Regions from separate parts of the Paenibacillus sp. LBL genome, predicted to be linked through region 1. Evidence: riboswitches for the same ligand, from Rfam matches in the RefSeq annotation. Region 1 holds a riboswitch; each other region holds the start of a gene.
The links. A riboswitch is a leader RNA that binds a small molecule or an ion and turns the genes downstream of it on or off. The one in region 1 is predicted to bind cyclic di-AMP.
Positions count from the first base shown of each region.

Region 2: another riboswitch for cyclic di-AMP. It lies ahead of M2277_RS29295 (3D domain-containing protein); the one in region 1 lies ahead of M2277_RS29980 (C40 family peptidase).
Region 3: another riboswitch for cyclic di-AMP. It lies ahead of M2277_RS20005 (TrkH family potassium uptake protein); the one in region 1 lies ahead of M2277_RS29980 (C40 family peptidase).
Region 4: another riboswitch for cyclic di-AMP. It lies ahead of M2277_RS07790 (universal stress protein); the one in region 1 lies ahead of M2277_RS29980 (C40 family peptidase).

Region 1 is NZ_JARXYU010000027.1:15,250-18,377, forward strand. It holds gene M2277_RS29965 (4a-hydroxytetrahydrobiopterin dehydratase) at 1-245, shown strand, start outside; gene M2277_RS29970 (c-type cytochrome) at 361-717, opposite strand; gene M2277_RS29975 (GNAT family N-acetyltransferase) at 878-1,378, opposite strand; gene M2277_RS29980 (C40 family peptidase) at 1,518-1,991, opposite strand; cyclic di-AMP (ydaO/yuaA leader) riboswitch at 1,996-2,133, opposite strand; gene M2277_RS29985 (C40 family peptidase) at 2,535-3,008, opposite strand; cyclic di-AMP (ydaO/yuaA leader) riboswitch at 3,013-3,128, opposite strand, start outside.
Region 2 is NZ_JARXYU010000025.1:12,795-15,922, reverse strand. It holds gene M2277_RS29295 (3D domain-containing protein) at 24-1,211, opposite strand; cyclic di-AMP (ydaO/yuaA leader) riboswitch at 1,484-1,698, opposite strand; gene M2277_RS29290 (TatD family hydrolase) at 1,905-2,669, opposite strand; gene M2277_RS29285 (HD domain-containing protein) at 2,764-3,128, opposite strand, start outside.
Region 3 is NZ_JARXYU010000010.1:50,231-53,358, reverse strand. It holds gene M2277_RS20010 (potassium channel family protein) at 1-199, opposite strand, end outside; gene M2277_RS20005 (TrkH family potassium uptake protein) at 216-1,556, opposite strand; cyclic di-AMP (ydaO/yuaA leader) riboswitch at 1,622-1,767, opposite strand; gene M2277_RS20000 (CPBP family intramembrane glutamic endopeptidase) at 2,057-3,128, shown strand, end outside.
Region 4 is NZ_JARXYU010000002.1:587,971-591,098, forward strand. It holds gene M2277_RS07785 (TrkH family potassium uptake protein) at 1-1,145, opposite strand, end outside; gene M2277_RS07790 (universal stress protein) at 1,227-1,907, opposite strand; cyclic di-AMP (ydaO/yuaA leader) riboswitch at 2,032-2,182, opposite strand; gene M2277_RS07795 (cation:proton antiporter) at 2,333-3,128, opposite strand, start outside.

The DNA of each region.
Region 1 (3,128 bases):
GGAGATGGATTGTACGAAAGTATACCTTTTCCTCCTTCATGAAGGGAATCGCTTTTGTTGATGAAGTGGCAGCTATTTCGGAAGCTTTCGGACATCACCCCTACATCACCATAGATTATAAAGTTGTTACACTGCGTCTTACTTCATGGGATGACGGCGGCATTACGGCTGTGGATATTAAGGAAGCGCAGCAATTTAACGAGGCCTACGAGAAGAGTCGTTCCAAGGACAGCAAGGCGGAGTAATAGAAGCGGGAGACAATGAGGATGTTAGAATCGCCATAGGCCCCAATTAATGTAAAAACACGCTTGCACCGGTAGGTTCTCCGGATATCAAGCGTGTTTTGCGTGTAAGCTGATTTTATTTTTTCTCAGCAAGGTACAGCGCGATGTTTGCGATTTCTTCAGGCTTCAGCTGATCTTTAAAGGAAGGCATTCCTTTACGACCTTTGGTTACAACGTTGAAGATGGCATCTGCATCCATATGTCCGCCTACCTGATTCAGAGCTGGTCCAGCGCCGCCTTGAAGCTGGTCACCGTGACAGCTAATGCAGCTTGCTTTCAGTGTTGCTTCCGCTGCGGCAGCATCGAGAGTCACTTCCGGCATGGTCGGCTTCTCTTCCTGGGCTACCTGTTCCTTACCCGGGAGCGTAAACATCAGCGCGATAGCCAACGCACATGCGACGAAGAACAATCCGCTCATGATCCATTTTTGCATCGTCATTTCGTCCCTTCTATGTATACTGCACTTTTGCACTTGTCTCCATTATAAACCAACATCCCTAGACAGCATAGCCAGTTGTGACAAAAAAAGCAACGATCCAAAGAGGCTTCATAAAAAATACACAAATTTGTGCTTTTTCATATAGACAAGATTACTATTCCTCATTTGCTGGAGGCTCATACACCATACAGTGGAAAATGCCTTTTCCCTGCGGAGTAAGCCGCTCATACGTATCGGTGATGCGAAATCCCGCCCCTTCATAAGCACGGATCGCACGCTCATTCCAGGTCATTACTTCCAGATCAATCTCATCCGTAGGCCTCCTGCGCCTGGCCTCCTGCGTTATGGTCTGCATAAATCGTTTACCCATTCCACGCCCGCACCAATCAGGCCGCATGCCAAGCCCGATCCGTGTCACTTCGTGCATGGGAAACAGCTGGGCAAACCCCCACAGAGAATCCTGGTCATCCAGAATCGAGATATATTGCTGCTGGCGTATGATCGGATCGCCAAATTCCACCTCGAGCCCTTTCATCTGCTCCCAAGGAAGGAAGCCATAGATATCGTAAGGATGGGGATAGGACCAGGTGCATATTTCTTCAGCGTGTTCCTCACGCATGATGACGGCGCGAAATGAAATAGGGGTAACATCCATTGGTAGTTTCCTCCATTCGTATATTATCCATGTACCCTTTATATAAGGGAGCGAGCTGCATGAAAAAGCCCGTCAAAGAGAGACGAGCTCTCCTTTAACGGGCAGTAGGTCTGTGCACTGGATCGTCAGCCTCTATCATCTAGGATGATGTATCGGCCGATTGTTCATACTTATCATCACTCATGATTCGTTTGGCACCGACGTAACGCTGATCATAGTAATCCTCAGCAAGTCGGTTGATGACGACACCGCGATTCGACGAGGCATGGGCGAACTTGCCATCGCCTACATAAATGCCAACATGGGATATACCGCTCCCCGTTGTGTTGAAGAACACCAAATCGCCAGCCCGCAGATCTTTGCGGGTTATGTTTGTCCCCATATCGAATTGAGAGCCGGATTGATGCGGGAGCTTCAGGCCGAGTTTGGCATACACATACATGGTAAAACCGGAGCAGTCAAATCCGCTCGTGGTTGTACCTCCATAACTATATCTTGTACCCAATACCTTATCAATTTCCTGGTCCAGCGCACTATCGGCAAACACGCTGCCAATGCCTGAAGTGAACAGTAACGTAATACTCAGGGCTGCCGCTGATAACGTCTTCTTCAGCATGAAGAGCTCCTTCCGCTGCCTGCGAGTTAGCTTGAGGGTTCGGTTGAAGGTCCCCTATGATCCCTTTACAGCAAGATCAATTCACCCGTAAATGGTTCCCCCGCTTCCCATATCCATGGGAATTCGGCAATCGTAATCTATGTATTAAAGCACTTACATTAATGACAAAGTTGTTACTGTACCCATTCTATCAGACAGCAAACAAGCTTGGCAATTATTTCTTGATGACTTTCGCTATTTTTCAATAGCATCAGCTGTCGAAGTGTCAGGTATAATCAATTATTTTCCAATATGCGTTTAATGAAGGCCGGGAAGGGTATATAAAAGGTAAGGATCTTTATGAAGGGCTGCCAATAATGCTGATGAAGTTGTTTCTGGATTAATAAAATTTATATTTTTTTTGAAAAGCGGGAACTTTTTCGTTGTCCCAAACGTTATAGAGGTATACACAGTGAACAAAAGAAAAAAGCCGCTGGGTGAGATCGGCACAATCTCAAAACTCCAGGGCTCTCTTATAAGGATAAATCAATAAAGTTCCAATTAGTTGTAGTTTACAGCTACAGATTTGTACGTGCTTTGACTCATCACTCGCTTAGCGCCCACATAGCGCTGTGCGTAATAGCTTTGGCTTAGCGGACTGACAATGACACCGCGAGAAGATGAGGAATGAGCGAACTTTCCACCCCCAACATAAATACCCACATGAGATACACCTTTACCGGATGTGTTAAAGAACACGAGATCGCCAGCTTTCAAATTGCTCTTGGATACTGCCGTACCTACCTTGTATTGAGCGGTAGATGTTCGTGGCAGGCTGAGACCAAGCTTCTTGTAAACATAGGTGGTGAAGCCGGAGCAGTCAAAACCATTTGTTGTGGTTCCACCTGTTTTATAAGATACACCAATGGCTGGTTTGATTGCGGTATTTAATTTGGAATCGGCGAAAGCGCTTCCGGTCCCTAATGTGAGCGCGAGGGCCAGGCCGAGAGAAACGGCCGTTAACTTCTTTTTCAAAACGAAATGCTCCTTCCAATGCCTGCGAGGTTAGCTTAAGGGTTCGGTTGAAGGTCCCCTATGATCCCTCTCTTGCGAGATCAATTCACCCAAAACGGATCCCCCGCTTCCCAATCGATA
Region 2 (3,128 bases), on a different contig from region 1:
ATTGTAAATTGGAATTCATTCGTTTAGTTCAATTCAGGTTTAACCGGACCGATCACGTAAACAGTACGGCCGCTTTTACGTCCGAAATTCATGGCGGATTTCAACGAATCGTAATAAACATCAATTTTATTTCCTTTGATGGCACCGCCCGTATCTTCCGCACGACGGAAGCCGATGCCTTCAATATACACCCACCATCCGATGGGGATGATATTAGGATCTACCGCAATCGTCCGACCTTCCGTCACACGTGTTCCGGATGCTGTCCGAGTGCCGATTCCTTGCTGCTCGGCAGAATACGCCGTCATCGACACGTTGTTCAATACCTTTTTGTATTTAAAATCAACGCCTGCCCGAGAAGCCACATTATTCTCCACCGCTTTGGCGGTTGTTACCTTTTTCGTGCCGGAGAGTTTAGCCGGTGTTGCTTTCACATCGGTGGCTGCCACTTGAGCAATAGCGGGTTTCTCCACTTTTTTCGTGCCTACAGCAATAATTTTGTCCTTCGTTCTGCGCTCAATCTCCTGGGAAACCTTGGTCTTGGAAACCAGCTTGCCATCGTGATAGACCTTCTCATAGTGATTTACCATGATGCCGGACTCACCCCGCTGAATCACGCGGTTGTCACCCTTTTCGAGCGATGGATCGGCTGTCTTAATCACACGAAATTCCCGGTCTTCTGTTTCCTTAACGTTTTGTTTCGTAACGCGCACGACGTTGATACTCATATCGCTGGTAAGTTTCGTATGCTGTGCCGGTTGTACTATATCTTCACCCTGGATCGTAATGCCAGCTTCTTTCAGTACATGATCAACCGTATCCTGGGATGTAAATATGGTTTTGGTTTTGCTGCCAACTGTAACCTTGACTGGAACTGCCCGTTCAATGATGATCCGGTCGCCGTCCTGGATCGCACCGTTTAGAGGCATCGAAATCTGATCCTCTGGGCTCAACGTGATCGCTTGCTCATCCAGCAATTCCTGCAGCAATGATCCACGTGTTTCTACTGTGGTGACACGACCATCGACCACAAGCTGAACTTCCTTGCCTGTCTGATCATGTACAATCAACGAAACGAGAAGTGATACCGTAACGGCTCCCATCGTGCCGAGCAACATCAATTGACGCAAATTGTCATGCTTCCATCTCAATGCGTAAGACATGCTGGATGATTGTGATTCATGGGTTTCTTCAGGTTGAAAAATGCCCACTATTCCATCCTCCTTCATAGTCCCGCCGTCTTCAGTAACGCATGAATGCATTTGACGTGACTATAGCAATTATTCTCACAAGGCGCCCTGCTATCTATCTAACACCCTGCGTCAATTCCCGTCTTCCCGTCCATCTACCACCACCTCCTGATTACCAAGAGTATGATGATCCCTTCACCATTATTCAAAAATAAAAGAAAGCCATTGAAAGAGTACTAGAGGCTCTAACGTGGCTTCCTGATGATTAGAATCATGGAAATGGTATGCACGAGATTTCCCCTCTTATTTCGCTTACGGAGTTAGCTGTCGGGTTCGGACGTAAGAGAGACGCCCTATATCCGGATACCCGCTCATGGCGAGATCCTTCAAATTCACCCCAAAGACCCGATAAAGAAATCAAATACGGCTTGGTGCATTCAGACCTGTATGCACGGCGGTATCGGTTCCCCCGTTCTCCAGAATTTCGGAGATTAAGCGAGACGGTTCATGAAATATTCGGCTGGCGATCTGCACATCGCAGCTTCTTATCACTGAAAAGATGATATCCTGTTTACATGCAGGTTGTAAAGCAACAATCAACCACATTTTCTGATGTAAATGGTTAAAATATTGTAATATCAACGCCTTTTCTGATTAAAAAACTTTAATTAATCGAAAATGCTCTCTTTTTCATCGCTTTTGCTCTCAATTTCGTTAAATGCCAAATCGTTCCAGTGCATTTTTGGTGGTAATTTGGGCCAATTCCTCTAAGGACATGCCCTTAATCTCGGCTGCGGTCTCCGCCACTAATTTTACATAAGCGGTCTCATTTCGCTTCCCGCGGAAGGGGTGGGGGGTCAGATAAGGCGAGTCCGTTTCGATCAATAATCGATCGAGTGGAACCTGCGCCAATACCTCTTTAGGCTGCTTCGCATTCTTGAAGGTAATCGGTCCTCCAAATGAAATATGGAATCCCATATCCAGACACATTTTGGCCGTTTCCCAGCTCCCGGAGAAGGAGTGCATTACACCGCCGACCTCAGCGGCTTTTTCCTCCCTCAGAATCTTTACGATATCTTCATGTGCATCCCGGTTATGGATGACAATGGGCATGTTCAGTTCCCGAGCCAGTCCGATTTGGCGGCGGAATACTTGATGCTGTACTTCTTTTGGGGATGTATCCCAATAATAGTCCAGACCAATCTCCCCGATAGCCACCACCTTCTCATGACTGCATAGGGAGGCGATCCAATCCAGATCCTGATCCTCCATGGTGATGGCATCTACAGGATGCCAGCCTACCGCTGCATATATAAAGTCATAGTTCTCTGCCAGCTTCATCGTGGTCGGTATGGTCTCCCGGTTAAATCCGATGTTAATCATCCGGCTCACGCCGGCTTCAAGCGCCCGCGCGATGGTTTCCTCCCGGTCCTCGTCGAATTGGGGAGCATCCAGATGAGTATGCGTGTCGAACAGCATGATATTACCCTCTCCTTTCCTGTCGTTTCCTTGTCGTATATTTTCCTGCAGCACTGCTTATACCCATCATGCTGCGGTTGTCCTGATCACCAAGTTAATTCTGCTGCTTAAAAATCTCACCTATCTTCTCCGGCATCTGCTCCAGTAGCGGATACACCTTCTCCTCCGGAAAATAAAGATGATATCGCCCTTTATGAATGCCGCTGATAGAGCGTACAATATCGGACACCTCGGAAATTTCCCGCAGCTCATCATGCCGATCCAGAAGCAGGATCTGCTTCTCGTTAAGCGGCATATCAGAATGAACCTTATCATAAGGAAGATCGGTTGGAAAATCAATCTCCAGGTCATATTCCGGATGCAGCCCCGCATCGCGAAACGCTTGGCGTATCCCGTCGATGGTCTCCAAATCGATATTGTCGATTTCTACATATTTATAGAGCTTCCGGTGCATGAAAC
Region 3 (3,128 bases), on a different contig from region 1:
TGCGGATCCCGAGTGATTTAAGCACCTCTTCATCTGTAGCATCCGCGACCACCGTATGTGTCAGCAGCTCGCTCATATCCTCGACAACCTCTTCGTTCCGGTCGATGCCGAGCACCTCATATCCCTGTTCCATCAGTTCAAGCGCCAGGCTGGAGCCAAATCGTCCTAAACCGATAATTGCAAATTGCTTTGGTTTCATGTCTCTCCTATACTCCTTATCCAATAATCATTTTGCCTTCCGGATGACGATATAATTCTTTACCCTTTTTCGGCCCTAGTGCATAAGCAAGTGTCAGCGGACCCAATCGTCCTGCAAACATCGTAATACTAATCAATATTTTGCCGAACACGGTCAGATCAGGCGTTAAGCCCATCGAGAGCCCCACCGTACCGAACGCGGACGTTGTTTCGAACAGGATTTCCAGGAACTCCCCTTCCTCTGTCGTGGACAGAATCATGGAGACCGCAAGAACGAGCAGCAAGGCGAGAAGTGCGATGGTTAACGCCTTCAGTACCCGCTCCTGTGCAAGCCGATAACGGAACATGACGATGTCGTCGCGTCCCCGCATCATGGCGATGACCGCACCAACCATTATGGTAAACGTCGTTGTTTTGATACCGCCCCCGGTTGATCCGGGAGATGCGCCGATAAACATGAGAATCACGATGAAAAACTGTGTGGCCTGCCTTAGGCCCGTAATATCTATAGTATTCGCACCCGCTGTGCGCGGCGTTACAGATTGGAACAACGCTCCTAAGAACTTCCCGCCCCAATTGAGGGAGCCGAGCGTTCGCGGATTGGTGAATTCAAATATGAGAATAACGATAAATCCGAGCAGCAGCAGCGCTCCTGTCATAGAGAGCACCACCTTGGAATGCAATGACAGTCTCCGCTGTTTCCGAAAGTCAATCAGATCAGACAATACAATGAAGCCAATACCGCCTGAAACAATCAAAAACATCACGACTACGTTTACCACCGGATCGTATACATACCCGGTCAAGCTTCGAAAATCGCCAAACAAATCGAAACCGGCATTGTTGAACATGGTCACCGCATGAAAAACACCGTAATATATCGCTTTTCCGATCGGCATATCAAACGCCCACCGGATAGACAGCAGTACAGCGCCACAAGCCTCAATCACGAGTGAGTATAACAATACTCTGCGAATCAGCCTTACGATGCCTTCCATCGAGGATTGATTCATCGCCTCCTGCAGGACAAGACGATCCTTGAGGGAAATTCGCCGTTTGAGGACCAGGGCAAACAAAGTAGCCATCGTCATGAAGCCGAGCCCGCCAATCTGAATCAGCAGCATGATCACGATCTGACCGAAAGAACTGAATGTTGTCCCTGTATCCACCACAACCAGACCCGTCACGCACGTTGCTGATGTCGAAGTGAACAATGCATCAATAAATCCAAGCGGCTCGCCGGTTCTACTGGAAATCGGCAGCATTAACAATGCAGCCCCGATGAAGATAATGGCCGCAAAACCAAGCACGAGAATCTGCGGCGGGGACAACCTGAGCCATTTTAATTTGGAGTTCAATCCGTCACCTTCTTAAAAAAAGTCAAAGAAAAAAGACACTGGAAAACGCAGTGCCCCTTACGGTCTGGTTCCTGTGCTGCAGCCTACGAGGTTAGCTGACGGATTCGGGCATTTCCACAGGTCGCCCTATTCATTATTCTATAGAATAATGAAATTCACCCCAATTACATGGTTCCCCCATTTTCAGTACGAAATTCGGCTGGAATATTCGGTTCCTTGAAGCATGATGTGATTATAACCCAATCCGGTACGTAACCCAACGCCGTTTTTCACCCAAAAAGTCTTTAAAAGAGCTCGAATTGGGCATATTCAAGAATACAAGCGTATGGTTCTCTAACATTTTCGAAACCTTTCATTCATTTTCATCGTTTTATTTCATTATTACCAAATTGGGATAAGCTGCTTATCCCTTTCATATCTATGTTATATTGGCTCTATGCGTTCTTCATCAGGCAGCTCTAATACCCAGTGGAGTATCAACTTTCCAGAGGAGGAAATTCATGAATCGTGCAAGAGAGCCTTTGAGGCTGAAGCCCAACTTGAAGCAGCTCATCGCGCCTGCCGCAGTTGGCCTGATTTTGTTCCTGTTATTTCAGGTATTTCCATCAGCCAATACGGATTCTACCGAGATGTCCACTCCGGATATTATATCCAAAGCACAAGCCCAGCAAGCCGCTTCCAGGTTCGCGCAGGAGCACTTGCAGTTCGCCGCTGCGGAAGCTGAGGAGACATTGATTACATATCAATCCAAATCGGAGCTTTACGGATATTTAGCGAGGGAAAAGAAACTCTCGGAGTACAACAAAACCTTTGAGGCCAAATATCCCTATGACGTATACCGCGTTCGCTTCAGCGAGCCGGGAGGCGATGCCCTCAATGTGGACGTGCATATGCAGAATTCCGGCATCGTCGGGTTCTCGTATGATTTTGCCCGCTCCAGTTATGACCGGATTGAACTGAACAAGGGTAAAGTGCAGAAACAAATGCTCCTTGTCGTAGAGGACGGCATGACTTTGACCGATAAGCAGCAGCTTGCCGAGCCTTGGCTCAAGCGTGCAGGCTACGATATTTCGCATCTGAAGCTGGTTACGCGGGAAGGAGAACCCCGGCTGAAGTACGTGGATCCGGAAACCAAGATCGGCGATTCCGTGCTGGAGCTGCGCTTCACCTTCGAGCACGGGAAATTACGCTCCTATGAGCCATCCTTCTCGATTCCGGCTGCGCATTCCGCTTATGTTAACAAGCAGACTCAAGATGCAACACTGCTGACGCTGGCGGGTTACGGTTTGTTTACCCTGATTCTTGGCATACTTGCCATTGTGTACAGTGTGAAGACCAGAGCTTACACCTCGTTTAAACGCGGCTTGTTCCTATCGGCGCTGCTATTCGTTATTCAAATGCTGAATACGTACAATCTGGTACCCGTGTTCAAATCCGAGGGCATGTCTTCTACCGGCATTCTCGGCATGATGATATTCTATGCGGTCTATTCACTCATCTTCTCCGCGCTGCTCTACTTTTCCCTGGTCGGGGGCAACGGGCTGTGGCAAAAAGAAGACGGCCTTAACCCAT
Region 4 (3,128 bases), on a different contig from region 1:
TCCAAAAAATGTTCTTCCAGCATTCCTTCTGAAATGGTCAGCAATAGGGAAACTCCCAGCACAACCACCAGAGAACTCATGACAACGGCCAGTGCGCGCATAACGGTTTCGCCTGCTATTTTGCGCTTGAAGGCATGGATTTGACCACCCCCGCGAAAGGTTTGGATCGTAGCTAATATGAGTACAACAAGTGTATTGATCTTAATACCGCCGCCTGTCCCTCCGGAAGCAGCACCAATGAACATCAGAATAATAATGAAGAACTGAGAAGCTGCCAGCATACTGCCGATATCAATCGTATTAAACCCCGAGCTTCGTGGCGTTATGCCTTGAAAAAAAGCAGCCAGTACTTGTTCGCTCCCACTCAATTGGCCAAAGGTTGACGGATTCCAGCTCTCCATAAAGTATATAAATAGAAAACCGAGCAGGGACAGCGTTCCTGTCCCGACCAGAACAACCTTGGAGTGAAGCGAAAGTTTTTTCCATGAACGTTTTTGGAATACATCCACAATGACGATATAGCCGAGACCTCCAATGATAAATAACAGGACAATCGTAATATTGACGATCGGATCGCCAACGAAGGGTGTCAGGCTGTCAGACCACAGGGCGAAACCGGCATTGTTGAATGCGGAAACGGAATGGAAAAGGGCGTAATAGGCCGCCTGCCCCCATCCAAAATCCGATTGCCAACGAAGTGTTAGAACAATCGTTGCCAGTGCTTCAAATGCGAAAGCGATAAGTACCATGTACATTGACAATTTAACCAAACCTTGTGCCGAAGTTGAATAGGTGGTTTGCTGGATGATGAGCCGTTGTTTCAAGCCAATCCTTTTCCCCAAAACAATGGCGACCATGACACCAAAGGTCATAAAGCCAAGTCCGCCAATTTGGATCAACATCATAATGATGACTTGTCCAAAAGTTGAAAACACGCTGCCGGTATCCAAGACAACGAGTCCGTTTACGCATATTGCTGACGTGGCCGTAAATAATGCATCCAGCAGACCAACTGAACTTCCGGTGGAGGAAGAGTGGGGAAGCGCCAGCAATGCGGCTCCGATTAATATCAATGTGAAAAAAACAAGCATGATGAGTTGAGGAGGGCTCATCTTTTTCTTAAGCTTGTTGATGAACAACTCCATTTTGCCAGGAGCGGAATGTTGTGTATTTCGATCGTTTGAATTTATAGAGGGTCTTCTCACAAATTCCACTCCCATTTCTTATTAATCTTCGTCCTTGGCATACATTTCTCTGTTTTGGAATAAAGACGAGTCTATTACTTTTCCGTGACTTATTTTTAGATATTGGACTTCTTGATCTGTTTTTATTTTTAGCAAACCGGTGTCAAAATCGGTATTCAACTCTTTGAAAAATAGTCCGCTGGCTACAGGGTTGCCCCCGGATTCCTTATTACCGATTATATAATGAGGACCCTCTTTGAAAACGGCGACTCGAATCCCTCGTTCATGGGTGTCAGTAATTTGTTCATCCATCCTCTGAACTGCCACGATGTGCAGATCCGTTTCGCCAATCTGGTTTAGGAGTTCGTTGACAAACGACCCGCGCGTAATTTCTTGCCATCGTGTTTGTCCAGACTGCCCGATGATGAGTTGGGTAGTATGAAGGTTCTTGGCAGTTTCTGCTATGATTTCGGAAGCCTTGCGATCTTTGTTTGGTTTGACGATAAAGGTTGCCCCATATTCGTCGCATTTCATTTGCCACTCAGCCATATACCTTTCTTGTGTCTGATCAAGCTCATTCTCCCGTAAGGGTATAACGCTCAACACAAACAGGGGACACTGAAGCAGATTGGCTAATTCACCGCCTCGGCGGATGAGGCGTTCGCCGTTCGGACCATAATACACGCATACCAGTATTTTTTCGTTGTTCAGCAGATAAATCATTCCTTTCTTATTCCTCAGTAGACGGTAATTACCACATTAGCTTAAATTAAAAAGGCCTGGTTGCAGAGATATATCTGCTTCCAGACCTTGGCTGTACGAATTTTGGACAAGTCAAAGTAGAAGAGTGTTCTCTCCCAAGACGCTGACGAGGTTAGCTGTCGGATTCGGGATTGAGAGTTCCCGTTCCTTCTTCATCAGAAAGAATTCACCCCTAAAGCTTAAGCAGCTTTTGTTGGTTCCCCCGTTCCTCATAGAGGATTAAGCGTAATGCGTATAAAATTTATTGTAATAAATATTATGCTAAAATAAGCTAAAAGTAAACAGTCTGCCATGGGCAATGAATGTCATTCATGGGTTGAGGTAGAATTCAATCTTTGTTTTGTATATACTCGTTTCAAGTTATTATTTGATTACACGAAGGTTACTTACATATCCGTACCGTCTTTTTCCTTCACGGGGTTAGCTAATCCAAACTTCTTAACCAATGGTTTGATGGTTAACCCCTGCACGAGAAGTGAGAAAAGGACAACACTAAACGTGAGCACGAGTATATCGTCGCGGCCGGCGAAGGTTGAAGGCAAACTTAAGGCGAGTGCGATGGATAAGCTGCCCTTTAACCCTCCCCAATTCAAAACCATTTTCCATGATGAAGGGAAGGGTCTCAGGAAGTACAGGCTCGCGTAGACGGCCACAGTCCTACCGATGAGAACGATCAGAATGGCGGCACCGATTAACGCCCATTTGTCTGCGAAGTTAATATGTTTGATTTCGAGACCGATCATCAGGAATATCAATGAATTTGCAATCAACGTGATGACGTCCCAGAACGAATTAATGTTCATCTTGGTCGTCTCCGACATCCCGATGCGCGCTCCGTAACTGCCGAAAATCAAGCCGCCCACGACGACGGCAATCACACCGGATACATGGAAATGCTCGGCGATAAAGAAACTTCCGAAGAAGAGGAGCATTGAGAACGCAATCTCCAACGGATAATCGTCATAGAAGCGAATGAGCTGTGAGAATAGATACCCAAGCAAGCCTCCAACTGCGATACCGCCGACACTGAACTTGAGAAAGAGTAATAGGCCGCTGCCTGCTCCCGCCCAGCCCATTTCCATATATGTAAGTAAATAAACGGAGGAGATCTGAAACAACACAACGGCAATTCCGTCATTAAACAACGATTCCCCTTCAATAATCGTCACGATTTTCTTCGGT